2 linked regions of the Mucilaginibacter gracilis genome follow. The protein of the gene in region 1 binds, or shares a complex with, the protein of each later gene. Links are inferred from orthologs where the notes say so. Each region holds a gene or a part of one and is shown on either strand. Other genes may lie near its edges. The genes, in order: dinB and dnaN.

Region 1 (8,395 bases):
GGTTTTTGCCAAGGCTAAAGAAAAAAATGTAGCCATAATTGTTCGCGTGCCCCTGGCAAGCGGCTTACTATCGGGCAAGTTTGAAGAGAAAACTCATTTTGCTTTAAACGACCATCGTAACTTTAACGCCAATGGCGAAGCTTTTAACGCCGGTGAAACATTTTCGGGAATTGATTTTAAAGAAGGAGTACGCCTGGCGAATAAAATAAAAGGTATGCTGCCCGATAGCCGCATGCCGCAATGGGCCATCCGCTGGATATTGGACCATCCGGAAGTAACCACAGTAATTCCCGGTGCAAGCCGTGTAACGCAGGTTTATGCCAATGTTGAGGCATCTGATCTGAAAAACCTTTCTCCCGAAACACATCAGGAATTAAGAAAACTTTATGATGAGGAAATACAACATGAAATAAGAGGGCATTATTGATTGACGTACAAATAGCATCCTATTAATTGCCGTTACGGGAGTGACAACCGCACACAGATGGAAAACGTGAAGGTAAACATTCGCGGTGCTGAAAACACATTTAGTTAAGAGGCGACCTCCATCGGTCACAGGTCGGTAGCAAAACGAATTAAATAAAAAATTGTGACGTAGGTACAAAATCTGGTTGAGTAGTATACCTACGGCATGCAAATTTGCAATTGTTACTTAACTACCGACCTTTTGCACCGATGGTGCATTTTAAAATCACTTAACTAAACTACATTGGATTGAGTATATTAATCCCAACTGTAACACCAAACCGTACTATTTGAAAATCCCTGGGATTGGCGATGACCTGCTTCATTTACCAATAGCTTCTTATATTTGTATAAGAGCTCATGGAGACCCAATTAAACACCTCTCACCGCAAAATTATCCATATTGATATGGATGCCTTTTATGCTTCGGTTGAGCAACGGGACAATCCTGATTACCGGGGCAAACCTATTGTAGTAGGTGGTTTGCCCGAAGGGCGAGGCGGCGTAGTGGCTACTGCAAGTTATGAGGCCCGTAAGTTTGGTGTCCGGTCGGCAATGCCATCTAAACAGGCACTTCAGCTTTGCCCGCAGGCTATATTTGTGAGGCCACGGTTTGCGGCCTATAAAGAGGTGTCGCAACACATCCGTGAAATATTTAGCCGCTACACCGATTTGATAGAACCGCTTTCGCTGGACGAAGCGTATTTGGATGTTACCACCGATAAGCTCAATATCGGTTCGGCTATTGAAATTGCTCAACAAATAAAACAAGCCATAAAAAACGAACTGAACTTAACAGCCTCAGCCGGTGTATCCATCAATAAATTTGTAGCAAAAATAGCATCAGACATGAATAAGCCCGATGGCCTGAAATTTATTGGGCCATCGGGAGTTGAAAGTTTTATGGAAGTGTTGCCTGTAGAGAAGTTTTTTGGTGTAGGTAAGGTTACGGCACAAAAAATGAAAAAGATGGGCCTACATACCGGTGCCGACCTTAAAAAATTATCCGAAGAAGAAATGCACCGGCATTTTGGCAAGGCGGGTCGTTTTTATTTCAAAATAGTACGCGGCGTTGATAGTCGCGAAGTACAACCCCACCGCGAAACAAAATCGATGGGTGCCGAAGATACTTTTGCATACGATTTAACTACACTGGATGAGATGAACGCCGAATTGGATAAAATTGCGGTTACTGTAGCTAACCGACTGGAAAAGTACGAATTAAAGGGCCGAACAATTACGTTAAAGGTTAAATACAGTGATTTTAAACAGATAACACGTAATCAATCATTCCCTGCACCGGTGGGCGATTTGGAGATTATATCGGCAACAGCTAAACAATTAATGGCTGTTAGTTTTGCTGAGGGGCAGCGGGTGAGGTTGCTGGGTATTTCGTTATCTAATTTTAATGAGGTAACTATAAAGCAAAAGCCCGATAAAGATACCGGGCAGTTGCTATTATTTTAACAGGAATAATTAATTTGTCCGGATAGCTTCCACCGGGTCAAGCCGGGAGGCAAAATAAGCCGGCACAATGCCCGAAATTATGCCAATAATAACCGATATGCCAACCCCTAAAATGATGTTGTTTAAATAAAGTACTACTCTAACATCAAAAACGGCCTTTATACCAAAAGTAAGCAGGTACACCAAAAATATACCTATTGCTCCTCCCATAAGGCAAAGCAATACAGCTTCTATCAAAAACTGAAACATAATAAAATACCCTTTTGCGCCGAGCGACATCTGGATACCGATAATATTAGTACGCTCCTTAACCGAAACAAACATAATGTTGGCTATACCAAAGCCACCAACCAATATCGAAAATATACCAATTACCCAACCTGCCCAGTTAACAATGGTAAATAACGAATCTAACTGATTTGATAAAATGGTTGATTTATTGAGTGCAAAATTATCATCGGTGCCGGGGCTCAGTCTGCGTATCGAGCGCATTACACCCATCAATTCACTTTCAACTTCCGCGCTGGCTATACCCTCTTTACCACGTACAGTAACTTGTGGGTTATATTTTTCATTTTGCACATCTATTATATTCCGCGCAAAGTTGATGGGGATAGTTATTTGTTTATCCGGCGATACGCCAAGCATGTCTTCACCCTCTTTAGCGTACACACCAACTATGGTAACCGAGCGGCCCAAAACTTTAATTTGCTTACCTATTGCAACGTCAACATCGTTAAACAGACCTTCGGCAACATCGTGCCCTACTAATGCAACCGGGGCGCCGGTTCGTGATTCCACATCAGTAAAGTAGCGGCCATCCTGGTAATCATGCGACCAGGTTTTATCAAAATCTGCCGATACCACGTTTACATCCACATTATCAACAACATTACTCATGTATTTAAGTGTACGGCTGCTTAGGGTTATCTCGTATGATATACCTTGTGCCGTTTGCACCCGTTTTTGTAATTCGTTATAGTCACGTAGTTTGGGTACAGGGCGCTGTATATATTTCCACCACGGATAATCGTTCCCAAACGACCAGGGCCACTTTTGTACAAATATACTATTGCTACCAAGCTTGTTAACGCTGGCCTGCAAGTTATCGCGCAGCGTATCAACAGCCGAAAAAACTGTGATAATGGTAAATATACCAATGGTAATGCCCAGTAACGATAATACTGTACGCAATTTGTTTTGCCTGAGCGCATCAAAGGCAAAAAGAAAACTTTCGCGAAGTAGCTTTAAGAATATCATACTACCAATTTAGACAACAGATATTCAATTGAGTTACAGCAAATACAAAATATTTATTAAACAGGTAAAATTAATTTTCGATTGAGAGCGGATAGGCCTCACAGCGCAAAAAAAGGTCATAAAAAAAGCCTCTCCTATTATCGGAAAGGCTCTCTTTATTTTTATAAAGTTATTTTTAATAATGAGTTGTTTTAGTAACAGTAGTTGTAGTGGTTGAACGCGGCTTAACATACACAACACGGGTAGTACGGCGGGGATGAGCACGCCTATATGCTTGCCTTTTACGTAGGTTAGAGCGGTCTTTGGCATCGCCAATAACATAACCGCCACCAGCACCTAACCCGGCACCAATTAATGCGCCGCCTACATTGTGGCCTATTAAGCCGCCAACTACGGCACCCCCTGCACCTCCAATAATGGCACCTTTTGCACGGTTGCTCATTTTACGGTGTGTTGTAGTTTGTGCATTTACAAGGGTGCTACCCGCTATCAAAAACGAAAGCGATAGAGCTATTGATGTGATGTACTTTTTCATAATTGCTATAAGTTTATTATATACCGGCCATTAAACTGCCGGTATACATACCTATGCAAAACACCTGCCATGTATTAAAACACGGTGTGATAAGGCTAAAGTATAGGTATAAGCATTTAAAATTAACTCAAAATTAAATACCGATAACCTATAGTGTATATAAAATAGTTCAATTGTATTGATATGAACAGATAAACCAAAATGACATTTTATACATGTTAATGACGAACAATTTGCCAATCTTTAATGTTAAACAAGCAAAATAATTCATTTTAATATGAGTACTACAACTTTCAAAAAAACATTCGCCATCGGTAACGACCTTATAGTTAACCGATTGGGTTACGGTGCCATGCGCATTACTGGCGAAGGCATATGGGGGCCACCCAAAGACAAGGCCGAAGCAATACGCGTATTAAAACGTGCCGTTGAACTTGGCGTAAACTTTATTGATACTGCCGATAGCTATGGCCCATATATTTCGGAAGAATTGATTGCCGAAGCTTTGCAACCTTATACACCAGGCCTTGTTATTGCCACAAAAGGCGGTTTAGAACGTACCGGCCCCAACGAATGGCCCATTAACGGCAAACCCGAACATTTAAAAGAAGCTTTAGAAGGTAGTTTAAAACGCCTTAACGTTGAACGGATAGACCTCTATCAGCTTCATAGGATAGACCCCGAAGTACCGGCGGAGGAAACTTTTGCCTTTTTGCAAAAAGCACAGGAAGAAGGTAAAATTAAGCATATTGGCCTATCCGAAGTGCACATTGCCGATATTAAGCTGGCCCAGGAGTTTTTTAAAGTGGTATCGGTACAAAACATGTATAGCGTTGATAACCGCAAATGGGAAACCGAGTTGCAGTATTGTAAAGATAACGATATAGCCTTTATACCCTGGTTCCCGCTAAATGCAGGTAATGTTAAAGGCCTTGAGGCCATACAAAAAGTTGCCGACAGGCATAATGCCACCACTCACCAGGTAGCATTAAACTGGCTTTTACAACACGCACCAAATATTTTGCTGATACCGGGCACATCAAGCGTAGCCCATTTGGAAGACAATATGAAGGCTGGCGAGCTTATACTTTCGGTTACAGATTTAGATGAGCTGGATAAAATAGCAGGATAATTTACCTGTTAATCATTTCAAAAAAAATAGGCCGTCTCACAGTGAAGTGAGACGGCCTATTTAATATATTTCAAACTGTATTATTGCCCTATTACGCCGGCAAATTTAGCGCGGTAATCTCGCCATTGAGCTTCATACTTACTGCTTAACTCTGTTTGATGGTATTGCTTGGTAACTGACGCCATCGACTCTAGTAAATGCACTCCATATTGTATTTCCTGTACATTTAAGCCGCTTTTGTTATTTTCCAATACATAGTAATCGTAATTTAATTGGTCGGTTACGTAAGCATCAATGCTTGCCATCATTTTATTGGCTGAGGGTGCATCATGCACATCGTATAAAGTTTGGGCCAAATAATTTTTACGCAGGGCTATGGTAATGTCGGGATAAATATCGGGCATTACATCAAGATATTTATGGACCAAGTTAGATGCCAGATCGGCATGACCTTCGGCCATTAAATTTTGCGAAAGGTTGATAAACATGGATAATATAACCGGATAAAACATATTGGTTGATTCATGATCCAGAAAACGGGCATTTTTCATGTTACCCCATTTAAGCTTGTTCATCACGTTATTATACATCACCAAAGTGTTAGTTTTATCCTGATCTTTTGCTGCGCTATCAACTTTTAAAGGCATCAGGTGATAAGCAAAACCTTCTTTGTACAAGTATGGCTGTAAACCTATCAGGTTTTCGCTGCCTACGGTTACGGCAAAATAAACAGGGCGCTTCCAGTTATTATGTGCTAAAATATCAAGCATAGCCAGGTTATCCTTGGTAACATAGTTTGAGGTATACTTCCACTCCATAACCGGTGCTATTTTATCTTGCTGGGCAGCCGGCACTACATTGTTTTTAATAACATCAGCAGCATTAACGGTAATCTTGAAGTTTTTTGTAGGCAAATAATTCAAGGTTTCGCCGCTTTGGTATTCAACTTTAGCGTTCGGGTCGTCGGATGTTATAAAATCAAAAACATCTTTTAACTCAACCGAACCAGGTATCTTTTTATCATCATAATAAATTACATCGCGCACACCCAATTCAAACTTTTCGTTCGGCATGGTAATAGGTAGCGGCTCCGATTCATTCATCTTATGTTTCATACCACGTATATACCAATCGGTACCCAATAAGCTTAGGTTAACTATACGCACATCCGGACGTATGCCTTCAACTTCCTGGTCGTACCATAACGAATAAGTATCGTTATCGCCGTAGGTAAACAAAATAGCATTAGGGGCACAACTGTTCAAATAGTTGTAAGCCATATCGTGCGGTGTCCACTTGGTCGATCTATCGTGGCCTTTCCACTCTTTGCTCGCCATTAAAACAGGGGCAGCAAGTAAGCACACACCAGTAGCTATTAAACCGGATATTTGAGGATTTTTAACCGCTTTACGTATCAAATCGGCAAGGGCAATAACACCCAGTCCTATCCAAATGGCAAAAGCGTAAAACGAACTTACGTAAGAGTAATCTCGTTCGCGAGGTTGTAATGGTGGTTGGTTAACGTATAAAATAATTGCCAGTCCGGTAAAAAAGAACAGCAATGCAACCACCAACGCATAGCGCCTGTTGCGGCCAATGTGGTAAGCTGCACCCAGCAAGCCTATAATAAGCGGCAAGCCATAAAGCGGGGTATATGATTTACTTTCGAGTACAGATTTGGGCAGGTTTTTACTGTTATCAAAAAATCCGGTGGTCCAGTTACCATCAATTCCGGAAATATTGCTTTGTCCGTCTATGTCGTTATAGCGCCCAACATAGTTCCATAAAAAGTACCTGATGTACATTTGATAAATTTGCCAGCTAAACATAAACTTAACGTTATCTGCAAAGTTGGCAGTTTGCCCATCGGCTATGTGCAGCCAGTCTTTATAAAACTGAGGGTGATCACTCTCCTGGTCGTAAATACGGGGCATAATGGTGTTACGCTCGTAAGGGATAGAATATTTATGGTTTGCTACCTCGTACTGGGTTTCACCTTTACGATAAACTATACTCCCACTATTGCGCACATCGGCGGCCTCTTCGGCAGTCAAGTCTTTTTGTTTCGAATCAAAGTATTGGCCATAAACCAGGGGCCTATCGCCATACTGATCGCGGTTTAAATAACTTAATAACGAAAAAGCATTGTTAGGATCGGTATTGTTTAAGTTAGGATCGGCCGTTGCGCGGATGGGAATATAAGCGAACGAGCTATAGCCTAAATAAATAAAAGCAATACACAAAAATGCCAAATTGTAACGTGGCAGGTTTTTGCGGATGGTGTATAAAATACCATATACAATGGAGCCTATTAATATCACAAAGAAAACAAAGGCGCCTGTGCCAAAACCCATTTTAAGACTATTTACAAAAAACAGGTCGAAATAGGCTGCAAACTTTACAGTATATTGTATGATGCCAAACTGTACAAACAGCAAAATACCAACACCGCCTAATATGGCTATGATGGTGTTTTTACCATCAATAACTTTACCTCGGCGTAAAAAATAAACCAGGGCGATGGCCGGAATGGTAACTAAGTTTAACAAGTGGATACCTATTGATAAGCCCATTACATAAGCAATAAACACTATCCACCTATCGGCGCCGGGCTCATCAGAGTGGGCATCCCATTTTAATATCCCCCAAAAAACAACTGCTGTGCAAAGTGTTGAGGTTGACCACACAATAGTTTCAACAGCCGAAAACCAAAAAGTATCCGAAAAAGCAAACGCCAGTGCGCCAACCAAACCTGCACCCATAATTAATATGGTACGTGGGCCGGCGGCAACATCGTTAGTTTTTGCAGTTAAGCGTTTAGCTAATGCAGTGATGGTCCAAAACAGAAACATAACCGTAGCAGAGCTGGTCATGGCGGTACCAAAGTTGGTATAAAAAGGCACTTTAGCTTTATTACCCAACGATAGCAGCGAGAACGCTTTTTCTATCATGGCAAATAACGGGTAGCCGGGTTGGTGCGAAACCTGTAAACGGTAAGCGCACGAAATAAATTCGCCGCAATCCCAAAAGCTTACTGATGGTTCTAAAGTTAAAGTGTAAGTAACTGCCGCTATGACAAAGCAAAGCCAGCCCAATAGATTATTTAGTCTGTTGTATTGCATAGCTTTTTCAGGAAATAAAAAATATCATGTTTAGGTTTATATAAGTATAATTATTGTTGTGCAGGCGGATGCGTTTGATTTACTGGTGTATAATCAGGCAAATCAGACTTGAAACCTCCGGCTGGCGGTGCTTGTTGCACTGGTGGTGCAGCAGGCGGGGCCTGATAAACCGGCGGAGCCTGGTTTACGCTGCTTTGCGGATCGGACTTGCTGCCATCGGTAGCATCTTTAAATTCTTTAATACCCTGACCAAGACCACGGGCCAGCTCAGGTAATTTTTTCCCGCCAAATAAAACCAGGGCTGCTACCAGTATTAGTGTAATATCGCCTGGGCTTAAAAATAATAATGTTGAACTTAACATATCAGTAAATTTAAAAACAATTAATAACAATAAACTTATATCGACTAAACCG
Region 2 (8,472 bases), 2.7 Mb from region 1 along the record:
ACTTAGGGTGCTCGGCATCAATGGTCGACGGCAGCGATGTTAAGTCCATTTCTGATCGTGGGTGCAAAAAGAACGGAACAGAATAACGTGAGTTACCCATCAACTCGCGCGGAGGGTTAACAACGCGGTGCGTGGTTGATTTTAGCTTGCCGTTGGTTAAGCGTTGCAGCATATCGCCAACGTTAACAACCACATCTTCGCCTTCGGCCTTAATGGCAAACCAATCGCCATCGCGTGTTAATACTTCAAGGCCATCGGCACTTGCACCAATTAGCAAAGTAATCAGGTTAATATCCTCATGTGCACCTGCGCGTACAGCATCGGGCGGTAAAGCATCAGGATCAAGTATTGGGAAGTAGTGCAGGCACCTTAATATGGAGTTGCCGTTGTGTATCTTTTCGTCAAAATAATCTTCGGGTAACTCCAGATACACCGATATTGCTTTTAATACCTGGCTACCGGCTGCCTCCAGTTTTTTATAAACTTCGAGCGTGGTTGCATTAAAGGTAGGTAACTCGGTAACCTGTAGGTTTTCGGGATATTCATCCTTAACGGGATCATCGTCGGTAACGGTTTGGCCAATTTGCCAAAATTCTTTTAAATCTGGCACTTTAAAACCTTTGGCAGTTTCTTTACCTTTGCTGGTATAACCACGCTGACCGGCAAGCTCAACTTTTTCGTAATTAAGCTTTACCGGCTCGGGTAAGCTAAAAAGTTCTTTAACCTGGGCATATAGGTCGTTAATTAATTGTTTGCTTAGGCCGTGGTTTGTAATGGTAACAAAGCCTGTTTCGTTGAAGGCCTTACCAATATCGTCCGAAAATTGTTTGCGTTGTTGGGCTGTACCATTTACATAAGTATCAAGGTCCAGGCGCGGAATATTTACTTTGCTCATAAAAAAACTTTTCTAAAATGTAAAAATATTTAAATCATTGGTTAAGATGCACTATTTATTCAAATAAATTTTTTAATAGGTTGTTTTCTGCAAAATCTGCAAAAATGTATTATTAAAATTTGCGATATAAACTTATTACAAAAATAAACGTTACCTTGTTTTTAATGTCAAAACATCAGATTCTAAATTAAACAGAAATCATGAGAACTATAAATAAATTAATAACGATAGGTTTAGCAGCATTTTTACTATTGATGGCTAAACCACAAAAAACACTGGCGCAGCCCGGTGTAAGTGTATCGTTCCAAACATTTTACGATGAATTATCGCCATATGGCACCTGGGTAGACGACCCTGATTATGGAGACGTTTGGGTACCAGATGCCGAAGAGGGTTTTCAACCCTATGCAACACAAGGACACTGGGTAATGACGGAATATGGTAATACCTGGGTATCCGACTATGAGTGGGGCTGGGCTCCGTTTCATTACGGAAGGTGGCGCTTTGACGATTACTATGGATGGGAATGGATACCCGGAAATGAATGGGGACCAGCATGGGTTAGCTGGCGCACCGGCGGCAGGTATTATGCCTGGGCACCGCTTGGCCCCCGCATAAGCGTTGATTTATCGTTTGGCAACGATTACAGCATCCCCGATGATTATTGGGTTTGCGCTCCGCGTGCCTACATTAATAGTCCGTTTATTTATAATTACTATGTTCCGCGTACACGCAATACATTTATTATAAGCCGCACAACCATTATTAATAACGTGTATGTTAACAATAACAGGCGCTTTATTGCCGGCCCCCGCCAAGACGATATTGAACGCTATAGCCACAACCGCGTGCAGGTTTACCGGGTAAATAATGCCAGCAGGCCTGGTACTACTATAGTGCAAAACAATGTTATTAATGTTTACCGCCCAACTATAGTACGCGGTAACAATAATTTTGATAGGCCAAGGCCAGCCACAGTGGTTGATGCCAACGGCTACCGCAACCAGCACCCTAACGAGGGCATTGCAAACCGCGGCAACGGTGCAACTATTCACCACGATAATGCATCGAGGCTTGCACAAACAGCGCGCAACCCCGAGGCGCAAAATAGTAACGTAGTGCGTGTTAACAGGCCTGCACCTAATGCCCCAACAAATGGTGGTAATAATGCGCCTAATGGTAGTGGTGGTTTTAACCGTAACAGGGGTAACCAGCCTAATACAAATGCAACACCCCCAGCAACCAATAATGCTGTTACGCCAAATACCAACAACAATGGTGGTAACGGTAATAATAGCTTTAACAGGGGTAACCGTAACCGCGATAATCAGCCTAATCAGGGTAACCAGGCTGCGCCAACTACTGTACCTAATAACCAAACGCCAGCAGTTAACCCAAGCCCGCAAAGCGTTCCAAATGCGGCACCTGTTAATCCAGATAATGGCCGGTTTAACCGCAATCGTAACAGGCCAACACAAAATCAGGCTGCGCCTAATCAAACACAACCTACGGCACAGCCTCAGCAACAGCAACAGCAAGCGCAGCCACAGCAGCAAGCACAGCCACAACAAGATCAGCAGGCGCAGCAGCAACGCCAGCAACAGCAAGATGAGGCTCGCCAGCAGGCTATACAGCGCAACCAGCAAATGATGCAGCAGCGCCAGCAGCAAATGCAACAAAGGCAGCAACAACAACAGGCCCAGCCGCAACAACAGCCGCAAGCGCAGCCCCAACAACAGCAACAAAGGCCGCAACAACAACCGCAAGCGCAGCCCCAGCAACAACAGCAAAGGCCGCAACAGCAGCCACAACAACAGCCCCAACAACGGCCGCAGCAGCAGCGTACTCAACAACAAAGGCCGCAACAGCCTCAGCCAAAACCTGTTGAGCAAAAGAAAGAAGCACCACCGGTGCAATAAACAATTAAAAAGCTTCCTGTTAACCGGGAAGCTTTTTTAATTGAATAATAGTTATATCATTTTGTTATTATCTTCGTTAACATGCTATATAAACTAATGAAATATAAATTGAAATTTTTGCCGGTGTTGCTGGCTTTAACCATGGTTTCGGCTGTAGTGTTTGCTCAGAATAAAGGTGCTAAGCCGGTTACCCAGATTATATTTATTGAAGATGCCTGGAAAGAAGCCTTAAAACAAGGCGCTGCCCAAAACAAATATATTTTTGTTGATGCTTACGCCACCTGGTGCGGCCCATGTAAGATGCTAAAAGCTAAAACGTTTACCGATAGCCGTGTGGCTGCCTTTTACAACAAAAATTTTATTAATGTTTCTATAGATATGGAAAAGGGTATGGGCCCGCAACTTGCCCGCGAATGGCAAATGGAAGCTTACCCTACATTAATTATTTTTAGCCCTAAAGGCAAACCTGTTTTGGGTACAGTTGGGTTTATACAACCCGATGAGCTTTTAAAGTTTGCGCAGCAGGCGTTGGCTAAAAAGTTGTAATTATCATTATTGAGGAAATGTATAAGGTAGTAAATTATATGTTGGGAATACTTTTTACATCCTTGCAATAGAAATTAATTTTGCCGTCCTTGTAGTCAAGTATTTTGTAATTTATATTTTCCAAACCATCGTTAGATAAGTCTAAAATATCGAATCCGGAAATTTGCGTTAATTCATCGCCCGCAAACTTAAAACTTAAATTACAAATAGAAGTGAATAGCAATGTGCTTTCACAGTTGGTTTGAACGGAGCCATCTTTGTTAGGGGAAACCACCAGGTCGATTTCTAAATCTCGATTTTTCAATCGGAAGCCACTTAGATAAACCAAATGTGGGATTTTAAATTTTTCCGATAAAACGCTTTTAATAATAGCCATAAACAAAAATAGCGATCGGTTTCATACCGCATCGCTATTTTTGTTTATTATTTAACTTAAGTCTTTACGCGTAGCTATTCAGCATTACCGGCATAACCAGCATCAATACATCTTCGTTTTTATCGCCGCCTTGTGGTAGTAATAAGCCTGCACGGTTTGGGGTCGACATTTCTAAAGATACTTCTTCGCCGCTAAGGTTTTTTAGCATCTCTATTAAAAAGCGGGCGTTAAAGCCTATTTCCATATCGTCGCCTTCGTATTGGCAGCTTAGGCGTTCGTGGGCCTCGTTAGCAAAATCAATATCTTCCGACGAGATGTGTAACTCGCTGCCGCTAATTTTTAAACGTACCTGGTGGGTGGTTTTATTGGCATAAATAGCAACACGGCTCAACGAACCTAAAAATGCTTGTCTGTCTATCAATAATTTGTTAGGGTTAACCTGCGGAATAACGGCTTCGTAATCCGGGTAACGCTCGTCAATTAAACGGCAAACCAGGTTAATGTTACCAAACTTAAAAAATGCACTGGTTGAATTGTATTCAACAGCCACATTCACATCTTCCGACGGGAGTGAGGATTTAAGCAGGTTTAAAGCTTTTTTGGGTAAAATGAACGATGCTGTGCTTGCAGCCTTGGCATCTTTGCGGCGGTACCTAACCAGTTTATGTGCATCGGTAGCAACAAAGGTTAACGAGTCGGTAGTTAACTGGCAAAAAACACCTGTCATGGCGGGGCGCAACTCATCGTTACTCACAGCAAATATGGTTTTGTTAATGGCTTCGGCTAACACAGAAGCCGCCAGGTTTACCGATGAGGCGTTTTCAACCACAGGTATTTTAGGGAAATCGTCGCCGTTTTCGCCGCTTAGTTTGTATTTGCCATCGCCGGCATTAATTTCTATTGCAAAGGTTTTATCATCAACCGAAAATGCAATTGGCTGCTCGGGCAGTGATTTTAAAGTATCAAGCAAAATGCGCGATGGGATGGCTACACGGCCATTCTCTTTAGCCTCAACGGTTAAAGAGGTAGTCATGCTGGTTTGTAAATCGGTAGCCGAAATGGTTAGATTACCTTCCTTTATTTCAAATAAAAAGTTCTCTAATATGGGTAATACAGTACTGCTGCTTAAAGCACCGCTAACGGCCTGTAATTGTTTAAGCAATGTTGATGTCGAAACAATAAATCTCATAATTCTGTTCAGTATTATCTATCAAAAATAGAAAAATTAGTGCGCATACTTTCGCTTGCGGTTATAATGTTGAAAAATAGCAAATATTAATACCAATGCAATGGGTAAAATGTTATTTATAAGCTGCCATTTCAATTTTTCGCCGCGCACGCGGGGCTTGTCGAGCAGGCGGAGTTGTATTTCTTTGGTACGGAGTTCAATCAATCCCGATTCATCGGTCATGTAATCAACAATGTTGAGTAGCAGGTTTTTGTTACCGTATGATTGTTGGGTATACCGATCAAACCCCAACTGAAAGGGCAACCCATCGCTGGCTATTTGGTTTTTAAATATGTCGCCATCGCTAATCACAATCATTTTAGTGGGTTTGCTTTGCTGTAGCTGAGGTATTTGCTCGTGAATGCTATCGGGCACGGGCCTGAAACGGAAATTGGAAATAAATGTTCCCTCTAATAAAACAGCAACAGGTTTGGGTGGGCTTTGAAAATCCTGCGGTTTGGGCACTTCTTCTATCATTTGTAGCGATACCACATGCGGCGACGTTAGTTTTTTATTGAATGGAGACGAGGACAGCAACACCGTTTTTTTAGCGCCCTTAAAGGCGAGAGTATCAAGGGTACTGGCAAATTCGCTGCGGATACCATCCAGGTTTTTAACCAGCGGATGTTTGGATGTAGGTACAAATATGGGGTAAAACAACCAGGGTACAAGTTGCATTTGGCCCTGCCCGGCTATGCTGCCGGTATTAACGGGTATTTGGGCGCAGTTCATATCCAACACCATATCGTAATTGATGCGGATGCCGTAACGGAACAATTGATCGTCGAGGTTTAGCGTTTTGTTAAAGGCCAGTTGGCTGCCCTCGTGGTGGCGCAGGCTATCCAGCTCGGCACTAACCTGGTCAATACACCAAAGTATTTTGCCGCCGCGCATTAAGTATTGGTCTATTTTATATTTTTCGTCTTCGGTAAAAGCTTTATCGGGTTTTGGGATAACCAGCAGCTTTATTTTTAGCAAACTGGCAAATGATATGGTTTTGAGGTTAACCCTGCCAACAGTAAAACCATCGGCTAATGATCTGAGCGCATCGTTCAGTTGCAGGTCGGTTAATTCGTGGTGGCCTTCGGTAAAACCAATTTCGGGCTTGCCATCGGCAACTGCTTTTTTTATGGCCGACGCAAAATCGTATTCCAGGTTTTGGATGGAGTTGTTGAGCTGATCGTCGTACGATATGCCGTTGCGGGTTTGCAATAGCTGCACCGGTATTTGTTTATCATCGGCAGATACGATGGCCGATGGGAAAATAATTTTCTGTGTTAGGCCATTATCGTTTTTAACGCTGAGGTTGGTTGGCTCTATACCTTTAACCCGCAAGTCGTGAATAGCCTGTTGTTGCTGCTCGGCGTTCATCCCGGCAAGGAGATCAATAAACTCAAATTGCAGTTTTCGGCTGGAGTAAGCCTGCATATCTGTAAGCATATCGCGCGTGGCACTTTGCAGCCGCTTAAAGCCCGATGGCAGATCGCCACTTTGCAGATAAACCGTTACCTTAACCACTTTGGGCAAGCTATCCATTATATTTTTGCTGATGGTGCTTAGGGTGTAGCGTTTCTCCTTAGTAAAATCAAAACGGGTAAAAAACGCGCCCGAAACATAGTTAATCAACAATATCACTACAAGGCAAATGGCTACCTGTGTTAAATCACGTTTTTTATTGCTGCTTACCATTTTCGGCCTCCTGTAATGGTTTTGGTGATGATGAGGAAGAGTGCAATAAAACTGAGGAAATAAACCAGATCGCGCGTATCTAACACACCGCGACTAATAGATTGGTAATGCTGATTAATACCGAAATTTTGCAAGCCTAAGTTTTGCAGCGATAGCAAAGTACTCAGCGAATCTAACCCGCTAAAGGCAATAAAGCATAAAAAAACAGCAATGGTAAAGGCAATAATTTGATTGCCCGTTACAGATGATGCAAATAAACCAATGGCAACAAAGGCTGCGCCCAACAAAAACAAACCAATGTACGAGCCAATTACCGCGCCCGTATCAATATTGCCCTGTGGCGTACCCAGGTTATAAACCGAATAATAATAAACCAGGGTTGGTAATAATGCAAACAAAACCAGCAGCAGGCAGGCCAGGTATTTGCCCCAAACTATTTGCCAATCGGTTAGGGGGCGGGTTGCTAATATTTCTAAAGTGCCTTCTTTACGCTCTTCGGCGAGGGAACGCATGGTGATGGCCGGTATTAAAAACATAAACAGGTAAGGTGCTGTACTAAATAAGCTATCTAAACCTGCATATCCGTATTCTAAAATGCTCGATTCGGGGAACACCCAAAGGAACAGGCCCAATACCAGCAAAAAAACACCTATGGTAACATAGGCTACCATTGAGCTTAAATAAGTGGTGATCTCTTTTTTGAGGATAGTTAGCACTTGTTGTTTGGTTATTAGTTGTAGCGTTGTTGGTTATTGTATTGATTTTACTGTTTTGCGTTTTTTTTTGACGAAATAACAAAATATACTGCATACCCAATAACTAAACGGACAAAATTACCAGCCAACGCGGTAGGCTACTCTCATCCCCGTGGTTTGGTACTGGCTTGCGGAGTAGTTTTGGTAGGCAAATCCAATTTCAATGTCGCTATGTTTGTCTAAGGGTACATCAAACCCAAAACCTAAAGCGTATACAAACATATTGCCCGTGCCGTTATTGCTTTGAACGGTAGAACCTAATTCGCCGCCGAAATAAAAATTTGGCGAAGTATAATACTTTAAACCGGCCTTTAAAGGTATAAACGACGGATGCTTCTCCGCATCCGAATTAGCCAACAACGAACTTTTATAGTTATACGCCGTGTATTGGCCGCTAAAGGTTAAGCCTAACTGCGGCATTAATTTTATTTCTGCCTGTGCGGCTGCACCGTAGGTTAAATTGTATGGCGTGTTAGAGGGTATGCCTATCTCTGCCCCGAGGCTTAAAAAAATATTTTTGTTGTCGGTTTGGCCGCGATATTGCGCGTTAGCGGATTTGAAAACAAACAGGGCTATGCAGACGAATAAAAATTTTTTCATGGTTTAAATATGTAGCACAAATACGCTTAAAATCACAAAATATTATTAAGCGCTTGCCGGAACAAGGTTGGTAAGTTCAATAAAAATATTTTCGAGTGAATTGTTGCCGTGCTTTTCGCGAAGATTAGTAAGGCTGCTGTTAGCTACAATTTGGCCCTTGTTAATGATGATTACATTATCGCAAACAGCTTCAACCTCCTGCATAATATGGGTAGAAAGTATAATGGTTTTGGTTTTACCTAACTCGCGGATAAGCTGGCGAATGCCAACCAGTTGATTAGGGTCGAGGCCCGAAGTGGGTTCGTCGAGTATCAGCACCTGCGGATTGTGAATGATAGCCTGCGCCAAACCCACGCGCTGGCGATAACCCTTTGATAGCTGCCCTATTTTTTTATGCTGCTCGGGCCCTAAGCCGGTTAGCTCAATTACTTCGGCTATGCGTTGGTTGGTGTTATGTAGCTTGT

Evidence for each region.
Region 2: the proteins of dinB (region 1) and dnaN are in contact, whole or in part, in a solved structure (PDB 1OK7), measured with the Escherichia coli proteins. The link is inferred for Mucilaginibacter gracilis from one-to-one orthologs.

The regions. Positions count from the first base shown.
Region 1 is NZ_RBKU01000001.1:3,307,257-3,315,651, reverse strand. What follows is about bases 1-2,878. They hold dinB (DNA polymerase IV), read left to right. Parts: upstream 1-825; coding sequence 826-1,932; downstream 1,933-2,878. Other genes in these bases: BDD43_RS14345 (ABC transporter permease), read right to left, coding at 1,942-2,878; BDD43_RS14355 (aldo/keto reductase), read left to right, coding at 1-427. In the rest of the region: more of BDD43_RS14345, read right to left, coding at 2,879-3,192; BDD43_RS14340 (glycine zipper domain-containing protein), read right to left, coding at 3,368-3,727; BDD43_RS14335 (aldo/keto reductase), read left to right, coding at 4,005-4,859; BDD43_RS14330 (glycosyltransferase family 117 protein), read right to left, coding at 4,940-7,981; BDD43_RS30985 (Sec-independent protein translocase subunit TatA/TatB), read right to left, coding at 8,032-8,343. UniProt on the Escherichia coli protein: Poorly processive, error-prone DNA polymerase involved in translesion repair and untargeted mutagenesis. Copies undamaged DNA at stalled replication forks, which arise in vivo from mismatched or misaligned primer ends.
Region 2 is NZ_RBKU01000001.1:6,053,713-6,062,184, reverse strand. Bases 2,864-5,818 are described here. They hold dnaN (DNA polymerase III subunit beta), read right to left. Parts: upstream 4,926-5,818; coding sequence 3,801-4,925; downstream 2,864-3,800. Other genes in these bases: gldG (gliding motility-associated ABC transporter substrate-binding protein GldG), read right to left, coding at 4,962-5,818; BDD43_RS26970 (hypothetical protein), read right to left, coding at 3,395-3,736; BDD43_RS26975 (thioredoxin family protein), read left to right, coding at 2,911-3,360. Also shown: BDD43_RS26990 (isopenicillin N synthase family dioxygenase), read right to left, coding at 1-895; BDD43_RS29795 (DUF6600 domain-containing protein), read left to right, coding at 1,096-2,814; more of gldG, read right to left, coding at 5,819-6,653; gliding motility-associated ABC transporter permease subunit GldF, read right to left, coding at 6,647-7,369; BDD43_RS26950 (DUF3575 domain-containing protein), read right to left, coding at 7,487-8,008; BDD43_RS26945 (ATP-binding cassette domain-containing protein), read right to left, coding at 8,054-8,472. UniProt on the Escherichia coli protein: Confers DNA tethering and processivity to DNA polymerases and other proteins. Acts as a clamp, forming a ring around DNA (a reaction catalyzed by the clamp-loading complex) which diffuses in an ATP-independent manner freely and bidirectionally along dsDNA.